4 regions of the Peribacillus sp. NPDC101480 genome follow, and region 1 is predicted to be linked to each of the others. Evidence: riboswitches for the same ligand, from Rfam matches in the RefSeq annotation. Region 1 holds a riboswitch; each other region holds the start of a gene.
What was found. Region 1 has a riboswitch for cobalamin ahead of ACQKMF_RS08910 ((2Fe-2S) ferredoxin domain-containing protein). Riboswitches for the same ligand answer to the same signal wherever they lie in the genome.

Region 1 (3,125 bases):
CGATGTCCTGATAAGAAAAATTCTGTATCTTTTTCGAACGTTTGAAGTATTTAAAAAGCCGCTCATTTGGATGGGCATTTTGCTTATACTCCCCGACAATGTCCGTAATCAGTTCAACAAGCTGTTCCGGTTCAATGCCTTCCGCCACCGGCTGACCCGGATGGGCTGTTCTTCCAACCGGTTTAGCTCCAAGAAATAAGTCGAACTTCCCTTTTCGGAAGACAATCCCGATATCATCCATCACAGCACTATAACAAGCCATCCCACACCCATTAAAACCGATGTTCAGTTCCTTGGGCATTTTCATTCCGCCAAGCACCCGGTGTATTTCGTCCGCATAAGGAATGGATTCCGCTTTTTCACCATCACAGAAATCACAGGCTTTTAGTGTCAGTACATCTCCAATCGGCGACAAAAGAAAGTTTGCTGATTGCAATTTCCCCGTTATGACTTCCGGATCCGTTGTCGGAATCTTTAAGACGATTTTATGATTTGGCGTGTATTCCATCGTTCCCTTTTCCCCAACAACTTCCGCAAGTGTCATCATTTGTTTGGGAGTGAATTGTTTATTCGCCACACCTGGACTAACGGCAAGTTCGAATACCGACTCCATTTTTTGCTGAACAATCGGCTGAATGGATTGCTTAACGGTTTGACCCTTGACTCTTGACAGGGCCTCCATTGCCATTTCAAAGGAAGCTGGCTTCTTTTCTGGTGCTTTTGTAAGTAATCCAACTCCTCCAGCGGACTCGGTTAAGGCCTCTTGATCTAATGCCCACGGTTCCGCTTCTTTTTGCAGTCGCTGATGCGGCTTCAATGTTTGCTTTTCCGAATTCAAAGTATATTTTCTCTGATAGCCTCTTGGTGTGATGATTTTGTCATCATATAAAAAGGTGGATGAATTACCGATAATGACGGTGGTCAACATTCCAATATCGTGATTCAACATATCCTGCAAATTGGTTATGACAATATCCTGCCTATCGCGATAAGCACTTTTCACCAACCCGACAGGTGTATCCGGCGAGCGGTAGCGAAGGAGAATTTTCTGTGTTTCAACAATTTGCCGGGTCCGCCTGCCGCTGCGCGGATTATAAAGTGCAATGACAAAGTCTGCCATTGCAGCTGCTTCAACCCTTTTAGCGATCAGTTCCCAAGGAGTTAAATGATCACTGAGGCTGATCGTACACGAATCGTGCATGACTGGTGCCCCGAGTAATGACGCACATGAGTTGATTGCAGAAATGCCAGGAATGACTTCAATGCCCACTCCAGTTTCTTCTTTCCAGCCTTTCTCAATCAATACTTCATAAACCAACCCTGCCATCCCGTAAACTCCGGCATCCCCACTGGAAATCACCGCCACTTTCTTTCCCAGCTCCGCTTGTTTCACTGCTTCCTGTGCACGTGATACTTCTTCAGTCATCCCCGTACTAATGATCGTTTGATCTGTAAGCAGTCCCTGAATGAGTTCAACATAAGTTTTATAACCAATGATGTAGTCACTTTCTTGAAGGGCTTCGACGGCACGTTTGGTAATGTGTTCAAAATTCCCGGGCCCAAAGCCCACGACGAATAATTTACCGTTTGTACTCATTAAGACATCTCCTTTTACGCTTTGTTCTTTGAAATACCCGTATGAGCAGGAAAATCTGGATTAGGGGTCATTTCCCCATCATTGAATTGATAGATCATCTGTGGAACAAATTCACCATCATCGATATTACTGACGATCTTCCGACCGAATTCAGGCGTTTCCACTCGATACCAGTTTCCTTGGGGATAGGCAATCACAACGCAGGCATCCTTACATCTACCGTTACAGCGTGTCCTGGTTGTATGGATTTTCAAATCAAGTCCCTTTGAAGTAATTTCATCGCGAATCGCTTGGGTTACTTCTTCCCCGCCCTTTTTCATGCAGCTGCTCCCATTACAAATCAACAGATGCGTATTTGTACCCATCAAGTTCCAAGTAGTCATCTTCTTCCTCCTGAGTTCAGGGAAAAGGCAAAATAAAAAACCTTAACATTAGAGTCAAGGTTTTAAAAAAACTATATGAATGAGAAGCCAAAGGCAAACATGCCAAATCCTTCCAAAATCGTCATAGTCCTTCTACCTTTCCCTCCGAAAAGTATCATGCAATTTTAAAAGCAGGTTTCCTGGCTTACGCTTCATTTTACTTTGTCCCTTCCCGGCATCATGCCAGTGGCTATCGACAATTTCATCAGCGTTTACAGTAGCGGGGGCTGCATCGGATTTTCACCGATTTCCCTATTATCCCTTGCTTATTCACACAAGGGCACTTTTAAAATGAAATATTTGGTTTTATTATACATTTCTAACTAACTTAATCTATCATATAACAACTTTATCAAAATTCAATAGTTTATTCCGACTGTTTAGAAAAGTTTAATAGTGTAAAACCCGTTAAAATCCTTTCCTTGCAACAAAATCCGTCCCGAAAAAAAAGATAGTGTAGCTGAAATTATTTCTTTATGGTACACTATACGAGAATTTTCAAAATAATTACATAAGTTTTATGGTGTTGAATTTCTCGGAATTCAACTTAAAAGGGAAGCCGGTGAAAATCCGGAGCGGTCCCGCCACTGTAAAGGGAAGTCCTATTACTTTAACTTTAATCCACTGTCAAATGAGATGGGAAGGATGTAATGGGATGATGAACCAAAGCCAGGAGACCTGCCATGAAACGTGAAACTGTTTCAGCCTACGAGGATGGGCGTGCGGATCAGGCAGAATGGCCCATGATTGCTTCATGCTGCAAAATTCCTGTTCATTACGCACTTCTTTCCTTTGAGAGAAGTGCTTTTTATGTTGGGCGCCGCTTTTCTTCTCAAGATTGATCAGAAAAATTTAAAAGTATTGAAAGGAGAAAGAATGAAAAGAACCAATTGGAAAATTATTTATTTTGTCATCTTATTGCTTTTTATCCCGAACCGGGCAATGGCCATGCATATCATGGAGGGCTTTTTACCCATTGAATGGGCTATATTCTGGTGGGCCGTGACGTTTCCATTTTTAATCTTGGGTTACCGGTCCATTAGGTCCAAAGTTAGGGAAAATCCAGAAACAAAAATGATACTTGGCCTATCGGGCGCATTTGTATT
Region 2 (3,125 bases), on a different contig from region 1:
GTTGATACGGTTATCCTTAAATATCAGCTTCTGGGAATACCTGTCCAAGTCCAAGGGCTCGATGAAGAAAGTTCGTCATTGCTTGAAAAACTCGCCACCTCAGAAAGTAAAATATCTTGAAGAAGTAACATTCTGCTGAATAGAAACTTTTCAAACCGACAAAATAGATAATATGAATCATTTCCTTTTGAAAGGAGCGAAAAGCATGACACCCGAGCAGGATTATACAGCAGCAAATCTGTCACCGGATTTATTGAATGAACTGAAAAGCTTTGAAAGCAAACTAGGCGAGGAAGCCAATAAAGAATTGATTGTCATCGCCTATGAAAAAGAAAAGGAAGCCTTGAATTAAGAAAAAAGACTCAAACATCCTTAATGGATGGTTGAGTCTTTTTTTGCATGTACAGTAAAAGGATGCCCAAATAATGAGCATCCCTTTTCCTTTATTACTTGCTGAATACATCCGTTAAGACCGGCACGATTTGTTTTTTACGCGATACAACGCCTTCTAAGACGGCGATGTTGTTGTTTAATGAAACGTCGTATGCTTTTTCCACTGCATAAGCCGCTTTACCAAGAGCCAAGGCAACAGAATCATTAGTCAAGATATCCGTTACGACGAATAGGAATAAGTCCAATTCCTTGACAGCGATTACCGCTTCAATCGCCGCTTCCAATTCAGCTTGCTTAGCAAGGACTTCGTTTGGATCCACAGCATTTACTTGTGCAATCTCCACTTTAGCCAATCCCATGGAAAATTCCTTTGCATCAAGTGTGATGAGCTGGGCGATCGTTTTGTCGCTCAAGTCAGCTCCCGCCTTCAACATTTCCAAGCCATATGTTTCAGCGTCGACTCCCGCAATGGCAGCCAATTCCATAGCTGCTGCAACGTCTTGCTCCGTGCATGTAGGTGATTTGAACAATAAAGAATCGGAAATGATGGCAGACAGCATAAGACCTGCGATTGCTTTAGGAACTTCAATGCCGTTTTCTTTATAAATTTTATTTAAAATGGTTGCCGTACAGCCAACTGGTTCCGCACGGTAATATAAAGGATCGCTCGTTTCGAAGTTAGCGATACGGTGGTGGTCAATAACTTCCAACACACGGACTTGGTCAATATCTTCAGCACTTTGCTGGCGTTCGTTATGATCGACCAAGATTACGCCATCAGCTTCCCCTGCAACTTTTTCCACAAGACGGGGAGCATCGAATTTGAATTGGTCCAATGCATATTGAGTTTCACCATTCACTTCACCCAGACGAACTGGTTCAGCGTTGATACCTAACTGCTTTTTCAGATCTGCATAAGCGATTGCTGAACAGATTGTGTCTGTATCCGGGTTTTTATGTCCAAAAACTAATACTTTTTCCAAGATTTTATCCCCTTTTTCATAAATATTTTTCCGCGAATCCCCTCACCGCAATAAGGGAGAGCCACCTTTACTAGACACTTTATTTTAACACAAAATCCCGTAAAATCAGCGCTTGAATTATCCATTCCCCAATAAAATCTTTCATTCCTTCACCCTCTGCCATCACTTTGTCAATAGATAAGGGTTGGTTTTTTTCAAATATATTAGTTGAATTATCATCGTATATGGCTTACGATAATATAAGCAGAAATACTAGATATTGATTACATAATCTATACCAATAACTATATATAGAATTTTTATAATCCAAGGTGCCAGTGATGGCTGAAAAGGGAATCCGGTGTAAACCCGGAACTGTCCCCGCAACTGTAAATGTGACGAAATGAGAAACCCACTGTATAGCTCTCTATACGGGAAGGACTCAAAGTAGGATGATCATGAGTCAGGAGACCTGCCTTGAATTTTTCACGTTTCTTATTCTTCGGGGATTGAGATGATGAAACGATAGTATAACGGCTATTTTTTCATGGCTCTTTTATTCTATCGTTTGATCCGCTCAATTCTTTGGGCGGTTTTTTTATTTTAGCGGAAGTTAACAAGGAGGATTATTAATGACTCAAACATATAACTATACCATAAGTGAAAATGAAACAGAAAAGAAATCCATCCAGCTTGAGATGTTATCGAAGGAATTCGAAGGCCGTCTCGATATGGAAAAGTTCAAAAAGCGTTTTACAAAATGGCTTGATCGCAAAAGTGACTCAACCGAAGAACAGGCATCAAAAAAACTGATTCAGCTCGCTCTTGAGGGTGTGGATATCGATGCTCCGGATTGGACATTCGTTGCTGCAGCAGAACTGTTGAATACAATGTATAGGGATGCACAAGCCAATCGTGGTTATGCAGGCAAGAGTTATGGCCCATTCTATGAGCTGATCACAGAGCTCTCCCAGCTTTCGGAAGGTCAGCGTTATCCAATTTACAAGCCAGAACTGCTATCTTCATATACAAAAGCGGAAATTGAGGAATTGGGCTCGGTGATCGACCCGGAAAAAGATAAATTATTCTCATACATAGGCATCTACTTATTGAACGACCGCTATCTGGCCCGCCCAAAAAAGGACAAGGTCTACGAACTGCCGCAAGAACGTTTCATGATCATCGCGATGGAAATCATGCGAATGGAAAAAACGGAGCATCGCCTGCAACTTATAAAAGAAGCATACTGGGCCATGTCCAACCTTTATATGACTGTTGCGACTCCTACACTCTCCAATGCTGGGAAAACACATGGACAGTTAAGCTCTTGCTTTATCGACGCGATTGAAGATTCCATTGATGGCATCTATCTATCAAACTACGATGCAGCAAAAGTATCTAAATTCGGCGGCGGTGTCGGCCTTTACGTTGGTAAGGTTCGCTCGCTTGGTTCTGATATCCGGGGTTTCTCTGGAAATAGTTCCGGCACGACGCCCTGGATTCGACTATTCAACCAGACAGCTGTAAGTGTCGATCAATTGGGTCAACGTAAAGGTGCCATCGCGATTTACTTGGATGCCTGGCATAAAGATATCATGAGCTTCCTCGATTTGAAGACACAAAACGGGGATGACAGATTAAAAGCCCATGATATATTTACAGGCGTTTGCATACCGGATTTATTCATGGAGGCTGTACGCGACAGAAAAGAATGGTATCTTTTCGATCCGCATACCGTCAAGCAAACCCTTGGATTTTCACTTGAAGATC
Region 3 (3,125 bases), on a different contig from region 1:
AAGGCAATCCATGTTTTTCGATGAATTTTTCATGACGTGCAGCTGGGTCTGGGCTGATTCCAATGATGACCGCGTTCAATTCCTCAAATTGCTCATTATGGTCCCGGAAATCACAGGCCTCCGTCGTGCAACCTGGCGTCATGTCTTTTGGATAAAAATATAAAACAATATATTTTCCCTTAAAATCCGATAGGGACACCATTTCACCATTGTTTGCAGGGAGCTTGAAATCAGGTGCTTTTTCTCCAATTTTAACAGTCATATTAAACCCTCCATTTCTTTCATTATGGTAAGAGTACCCAATAATCGAAAGAAACACAACTTTCATTTATCCTTCCTATCTTTGTGCTCCAAATCGATCACCGTCCGGATCACGAACGCTGCCGGCAGTGTATAACCGATGAAAGCCTGAATCGTAGCTATCATCCTGCCCATGCCAATCGGGGCTATATCTCCATACCCTACAGAAAACATCGTCATCGCACTAAAATAAAAAGAAGTCTTCAACTGTTCATAGAAAGTGCCATCCAATCGATTGCCCATATCAAGAATCACCGAATGATTCTGAAGTTCGTATAATAAATAAATCAGTGCAAATCCAACTAATATCGTCGCATATAAATTGCCAAGCCACAGCATATCCTCCAGAGAAAACTTCTTTCCTCCCGACTCAACAAGAAATAACGTACGAATACTCATCACCATGCAAAAAATGATTCCTGCAATCAAGATGTAGAAAGTCATCCCCCACGCCCCATTTCAAAACGCCACTTCCTCTATACATACTCCCTGTCCAAACAATATATTCTTTTTTAGGAACAGACCTCATCCTTATCACCCACACACCTTATAACCGGATACTTTTACTGAATTTTTTTTCATGTTGACCCTTTTGGTCGGATATGTTAAGATTGTCTAAATTTTTATAATAGTTTTTATTTTATAAATTTTTAACCTACAAACAGTTATCAAGGCAGGTTTTGTCAAATTTCATATGTGGAAATAGGTTCCTAATTTTAAATTAGGATTAAAAGGGAAGTCCGGTGTAATTCCGGGACGGTCCCGCCACTGTAATGGGAGTGTTAGCGCCATCCAATATGCCACTGATCAACGGATCGGGAAGGCCCGCCGCTAATGTTAATCCCTAAGTCAGGAGACCTGCCTATTTCGACAACACTGTTTTAACCTACGGGAGATAGGGAGGTGTTAGGGACCTTATAATTGTAAGGGGCATTTTGCATGCCTCTTTATTTTAAGCATTTCTAACCATCTCTTTTGACGGTTAGGAATGCTTTTTTTATTGCTCAATTAAATGAATATAGGAGGATGGGAATATTGAAAAGCAGTAGTTTGGGTTACCCTCGAATCGGGGAAGATCGTGAATGGAAACGTACATTGGAAGCTTACTGGTCCGGTAAAATCGATGAAGCAGAATTTACGGCACAACTAAAAGCCATCCGTTTAGGCAACTTACAAAAACAGAAGAAACGAGGCATTGATATCATTCCTGTCAACGACTTCACTTTCTATGATCAAATGCTCGATATGTCCGTAATGTTCGGTCTTGTTCCTGAACGTTATTCAGCCTATGAAAGCGGAAGCGTTCCCCTTTCCGTTTATTATTCAATGGCTCGCGGAAACAATGATGAAGTCGCTTCCGAAATGACGAAATGGTTCAATACGAACTATCACTATATTGTCCCTGAATTAAAGGTGCCACAGCTGACGTTAACGGAAAATAAACCACTTGCAGCATATCGGGAAGCCAAGGAAAAGCTAGGAATTGAAACAAAGCCCGTGTTGATCGGTCCTTATACTTTCATCTCCCTTTCCAAAGGCTTCAAAAAACAAGATATCCCTGGCATCATCCTGAGCCTGCTTCCCCTATACACGCAAATCCTCCGGGAGTTGGAGCAAGAAGGCGTGAAGTGGGTTCAAATGGACGAACCTTCACTTGTTTCATCGATTTCCAAAGAAGATATGCAAACTGTTACTTACCTCTATGAAAAACTGAATGAAGCAGCACCAAACCTGAACATCATGCTACAAACATACTTTGATGCCGTGGAACATTACCAGGAAGTCATCGAATTACAAGTCCAAGGAATCGGTCTTGATTTTGTACATGACAAAGGGAGGAATCTAAGCAACCTGGAAGCATTCGGCTTTCCGAAGGACAAAGTGCTTGCTGCAGGTGTGATTGACGGAAAAAACATTTGGCTTTCTGATTTATCGAAAAAAATCCAATTGATCGAGACTCTTAAGACAATGGTAGCCGAAGACCGAATCTGGCTTCAGCCCTCTTGTTCCTTGCTTCATGTGCCAGTGACCGTTCGTAATGAAACCGCCCTATCAAACGAAGTGAAAGAGGCCCTTGCTTTCGCTGATGAGAAACTCGAGGAAATCACACTCTTGGTCAAAGGGAATAATCAAGGCTTTGAAGCAATCGCCGAAAAAGTCGATGCTAATAAATTCACGCTTCAAACGTTAGCAAATTCAAATGCCCGGAATCACGGAACTGTACAATCCAATGTCGAAAAGGTTAAAACCAGGACCGCCGGCCGTCAGCTTCCATTTAAAGAGCGTTACCAAAATCAACAGGCATTTTTCAAATTGCCTTTTCTTCCTTCGACTACGATCGGCAGCTTTCCGCAGACATTTGATGTTAAACAAGCACGCGGGAAATTCAAAAGAGGAGAATGGACCGCTTCGCAATATGAAACATTCGTTAACGAAGAAATCGGCAGGTGGATCGAAATCCAAGAAGAAATCGGTTTGGATGTCCTTGTTCATGGGGAATTCGAACGAACGGATATGGTTGAATACTTCGGCCATAAGTTAGGTGGATTCGTCTTTTTAGAAAAGGGGTGGGTACAATCCTATGGATCCCGCTGTGTGAAACCGCCAGTCATCTACGGCGACATCCATTTCATCGAACCGATGACAGTCAGGGAAAGTGTATACGCACAATCACTGACGAAGAAGACGGTAAAGGGAATGCTTACAGGTCCTGTTACGATTTTGAACTGGTCATTTGTCCGTGATGATATTTCCAGGGAGAATGTATGCTATCAGCTGGCACTCGCTTTGGAAAAAGAAGTCATTGCATTGGAATCCGCTGGAAT
Region 4 (3,125 bases), on a different contig from region 1:
TGATTTTACCTGCATGCTCACAAGAGATTTTAGAAGGTATAGGCACAAAGACAGCTGCACCGATTGCGGAAGATGACATCGAAGTGGTCGAAGCGGCGGATAATGGGGCAGGGCAGGAATTGGAGGGCCAGATCGATACGGGAGACTGGATAACGGCCGAGCCCGCCGTCCAGCTTCCAATCTTGATGTATCACAGCATTTCTGAAGGTAATCGCCTTCGGGTTCCAAGTGAGGAATTCCGGTCACAGATGGCTTGGCTTCGGGAGAATGGCTACTATACATTATCTCCTGAAGAGGCATTCCTCGTTTTAACCGAGAATCGGATACCAAGTGAGAAGTGTGTCTGGCTTACTTTTGATGATGGCTATACAGATAACTTCACGGAGGCTTTCCCGATATTAAAAGAAAATGATATGAAAGCAACTGTCTTCATGATCGGGAAGTCCATTGATAAAGGTCATCACCTGACTGAAAATCAAATGATGGAGATGAGCAGGAATGGGATTTCGATTGAAAGCCATACTATCAACCATTTGGAGCTGAACCGCATGACGGCAGAGCAGCAAGAAGCTGAAATGGTCCAGTCTAAGAAGCTATTCGACCGTATTCTCGACCAGGACACGACAGTGCTTTCCTATCCGGTTGGCCGGTATAACGAAGAGACTCTCAGGCTGTCAGATGAAGCCGGATACAAGATGGCAGTCACTACCGAACCTGGGGGAGCTTCAAGGGAACAAGGGATGCATGCCCTGCATCGAGTTCGGATTTCACCCGGTTTATCAGTCGATGGGTTTGCGACATTGATTGAAAATGCTTCAAATCATTGAGTGTGGAAGGGTCATTTCGAACCTGTTCAGAAAAATCATATAATAATAGATTCTTACATGGTGTATAATGAAGGCAATGAAAATTATATACATATGAACGATTTGGTGTCGTAATGACTTAAAAGGGAAGCTGGTGAAATGCCAGCGCGGTCCCGCCACTGTATATGGGAGCTGACGGCTGTGTACCACTGTATGAAATATGGGAAGGTGCCGTTGACGATGACCATGAGCCAGGAGACCTGCCAAAATTCGTACACCTGTAACCTACGCGGATGGGAAGGTGTGTGGCAGACCCTAAGAAGTCCGTAATGATATTGTTGCCATACAAGTACCTTCCGTTTAACGGGAGGTGCTTTTTGTTTTGGGTGCATCTTCCGGGATTATTGGGTGAAAGAAATTAAATAAAAAGATTGTGGGGAATGAAAATGAAGAAAATTTTTGGTCTGATATTGTTGATGTTGCTTACTGCAGGCATGATGGTCGGCTGCAGTGGAGCTACTGATGAAGGAAAAGAACAGCAGCAAACGAAACATGCTCAACACGAAGCTTTCCCGATTACGATTAAAGATGCAACTGGGGAAAAAGTAACGATAGAAGAAAAACCGAAGAAAATCGTTTCGTTAATACCAAGTAATACGGAAGTGGTCTTTGCACTTGGTTTGGGTAAAAAGGTCATTGGTGTTTCCGATAATGATAATTACCCGGAAGAAACGAAAGAAATTGAAAAAGTTGGCGGAATGGAAATGAACACGGAGCTGATTGTCTCCATGAAGCCTGACCTTGTTCTTGCCCATGCATCAAGTGCCCATAATTCGAATGAGGGTTTACAGCAGCTTAAGGATGCTGGAATAGATGTCCTCGTAGTCAATGATGCACAAAGCTTTGACCAAGTCTATGAGTCTATTGAAATGATTGGACAGGCAACGGGTGAACATGACAAGGCAAACGAAATCGTTGCGGATATGAAAACGAAGCTTAAGGATATCGAGGAAAAAGCCAAATCCGTAAAGGAAGAGGATAGGAAGACCGTTTTAGTGGAAGTTTCGCCTTCACCGGAAATATACACACCGGGAAAAAATACTTTCATGAATGAGATGCTTACTATTATTTCAGCGGATAATGCTGCTGCTGACTTGGACGGTTGGGCAAAGATTGATGAAGAGTCGATGATTGCTGCAAATCCTGATGTCATCATTACAACTTATGGTTATTATACGAAAGATTCAGCAAATGAAGTGAAGGGCCGAAAAGGATGGCAAGACGTAAATGCTGTTAAGAATGGCCAAGTCTTTGATGTCCATTCTGACTTGGTGACCCGTTCCGGTCCACGCTTGATAGAGGGAGTAGAGGAACTTGCCAAATCAGTCTATCCGAACCAATTTAACAACTAAATGGACGTTTGCCTATTTGATTGCGTTTTTAATTTTGTTATTCGCAATGACGGTAGGCATTTCCTTTGGTTCGGTGTCAGTACCGATTCCCGTACTTTTACAAATAATCGGCAAGGAGATCTTTCATTTGCCGATTTCCGCTGATCCGGATGTGATGCTGACGAATATCGTGATGAACATCCGCTTGCCGCGTGTGTTGCTTGCGGGGTTGGTCGGGGCATCGCTGGCGATTGCGGGTGCGGCATTTCAGGGACTGCTCCGGAACCCGCTCGCTGATCCTTACACATTAGGTATTTCATCAGGAGCATCGGTCGGCGCCGTATTGACAATATTCTTGAATATATCACTGCCGTTCATCGGTTTATACACTCTTCCGGCATTGAGCATTTTATGCTCAGTGCTCACGATGCTCTGCGTATTGACTTTTGCAAAAAAAATGGATCGATCGATGAAAGTGGAAACGATCATTTTAACGGGAATCATTTTCAGCTCGTTTTTAAGTGCCTTCATTTCATTGATGATTGCGCTGACGGGTGATGAATTAAGACAAATCATCGGCTGGCTGATGGGAAGCGTTTCAATGCGCGGATGGAATTATATTGCAATCATTTTGCCGTTTTTTATCATTGGTTCGTTGATCTTGATCATGAATACAAGCGAATTGAATGCGATGACTTTCGGGGAAGACCGGGCAAAACACTTAGGTGTGAATGTTAAGCGGCGGAAAATGTGGATCTTGATAGCCGGTTCGACATTGACAGGGGCAGCGGTAGCCGTTTCAGGGGCGATTGGCTTTGTAGGATTGGTCATTCCTCATTTTGTCCGAAAGATATGGGGACCTGATCATAAACATTTGCTTCCGCTGTCATTGCTGATAGGAAGCGGATTTTTAATTTTGGCAGACTTT

Region 2: linked by a shared signal. The riboswitch ahead of ACQKMF_RS22005 (ribonucleoside-diphosphate reductase subunit alpha) and the one ahead of ACQKMF_RS08910 ((2Fe-2S) ferredoxin domain-containing protein) in region 1 are both predicted to bind cobalamin.
Region 3: linked by a shared signal. The riboswitch ahead of metE (5-methyltetrahydropteroyltriglutamate--homocysteine S-methyltransferase) and the one ahead of ACQKMF_RS08910 ((2Fe-2S) ferredoxin domain-containing protein) in region 1 are both predicted to bind cobalamin.
Region 4: linked by a shared signal. The riboswitch ahead of ACQKMF_RS11870 (ABC transporter substrate-binding protein) and the one ahead of ACQKMF_RS08910 ((2Fe-2S) ferredoxin domain-containing protein) in region 1 are both predicted to bind cobalamin.

What each region holds. Positions count from the first base shown of each region.
Region 1 is NZ_JBNNSB010000002.1:267,988-271,112, forward strand. It holds gene cobJ (precorrin-3B C(17)-methyltransferase) at 1-1,597, opposite strand, end outside; gene ACQKMF_RS08910 ((2Fe-2S) ferredoxin domain-containing protein) at 1,612-1,980, opposite strand; cobalamin riboswitch at 2,133-2,322, opposite strand; cobalamin riboswitch at 2,524-2,719, shown strand; gene ACQKMF_RS08915 (hypothetical protein) at 2,703-2,861, shown strand; gene ACQKMF_RS08920 (energy-coupling factor ABC transporter permease) at 2,896-3,125, shown strand, end outside.
Region 2 is NZ_JBNNSB010000007.1:237,709-240,833, reverse strand. It holds gene ACQKMF_RS22020 (SulP family inorganic anion transporter) at 1-120, shown strand, start outside; gene ACQKMF_RS22015 (hypothetical protein) at 206-352, shown strand; gene ACQKMF_RS22010 (manganese-dependent inorganic pyrophosphatase) at 447-1,376, opposite strand; cobalamin riboswitch at 1,669-1,849, shown strand; gene ACQKMF_RS22005 (ribonucleoside-diphosphate reductase subunit alpha) at 1,988-3,125, shown strand, end outside.
Region 3 is NZ_JBNNSB010000008.1:4,796-7,920, forward strand. It holds gene bcp (thioredoxin-dependent thiol peroxidase) at 1-262, opposite strand, end outside; gene ACQKMF_RS22425 (potassium channel family protein) at 325-744, opposite strand; cobalamin riboswitch at 988-1,180, shown strand; gene metE (5-methyltetrahydropteroyltriglutamate--homocysteine S-methyltransferase) at 1,327-3,125, shown strand, end outside.
Region 4 is NZ_JBNNSB010000003.1:129,297-132,421, forward strand. It holds gene ACQKMF_RS11865 (polysaccharide deacetylase family protein) at 1-827, shown strand, start outside; cobalamin riboswitch at 914-1,088, shown strand; gene ACQKMF_RS11870 (ABC transporter substrate-binding protein) at 1,247-2,218, shown strand; gene ACQKMF_RS11875 (FecCD family ABC transporter permease) at 2,181-3,125, shown strand, end outside.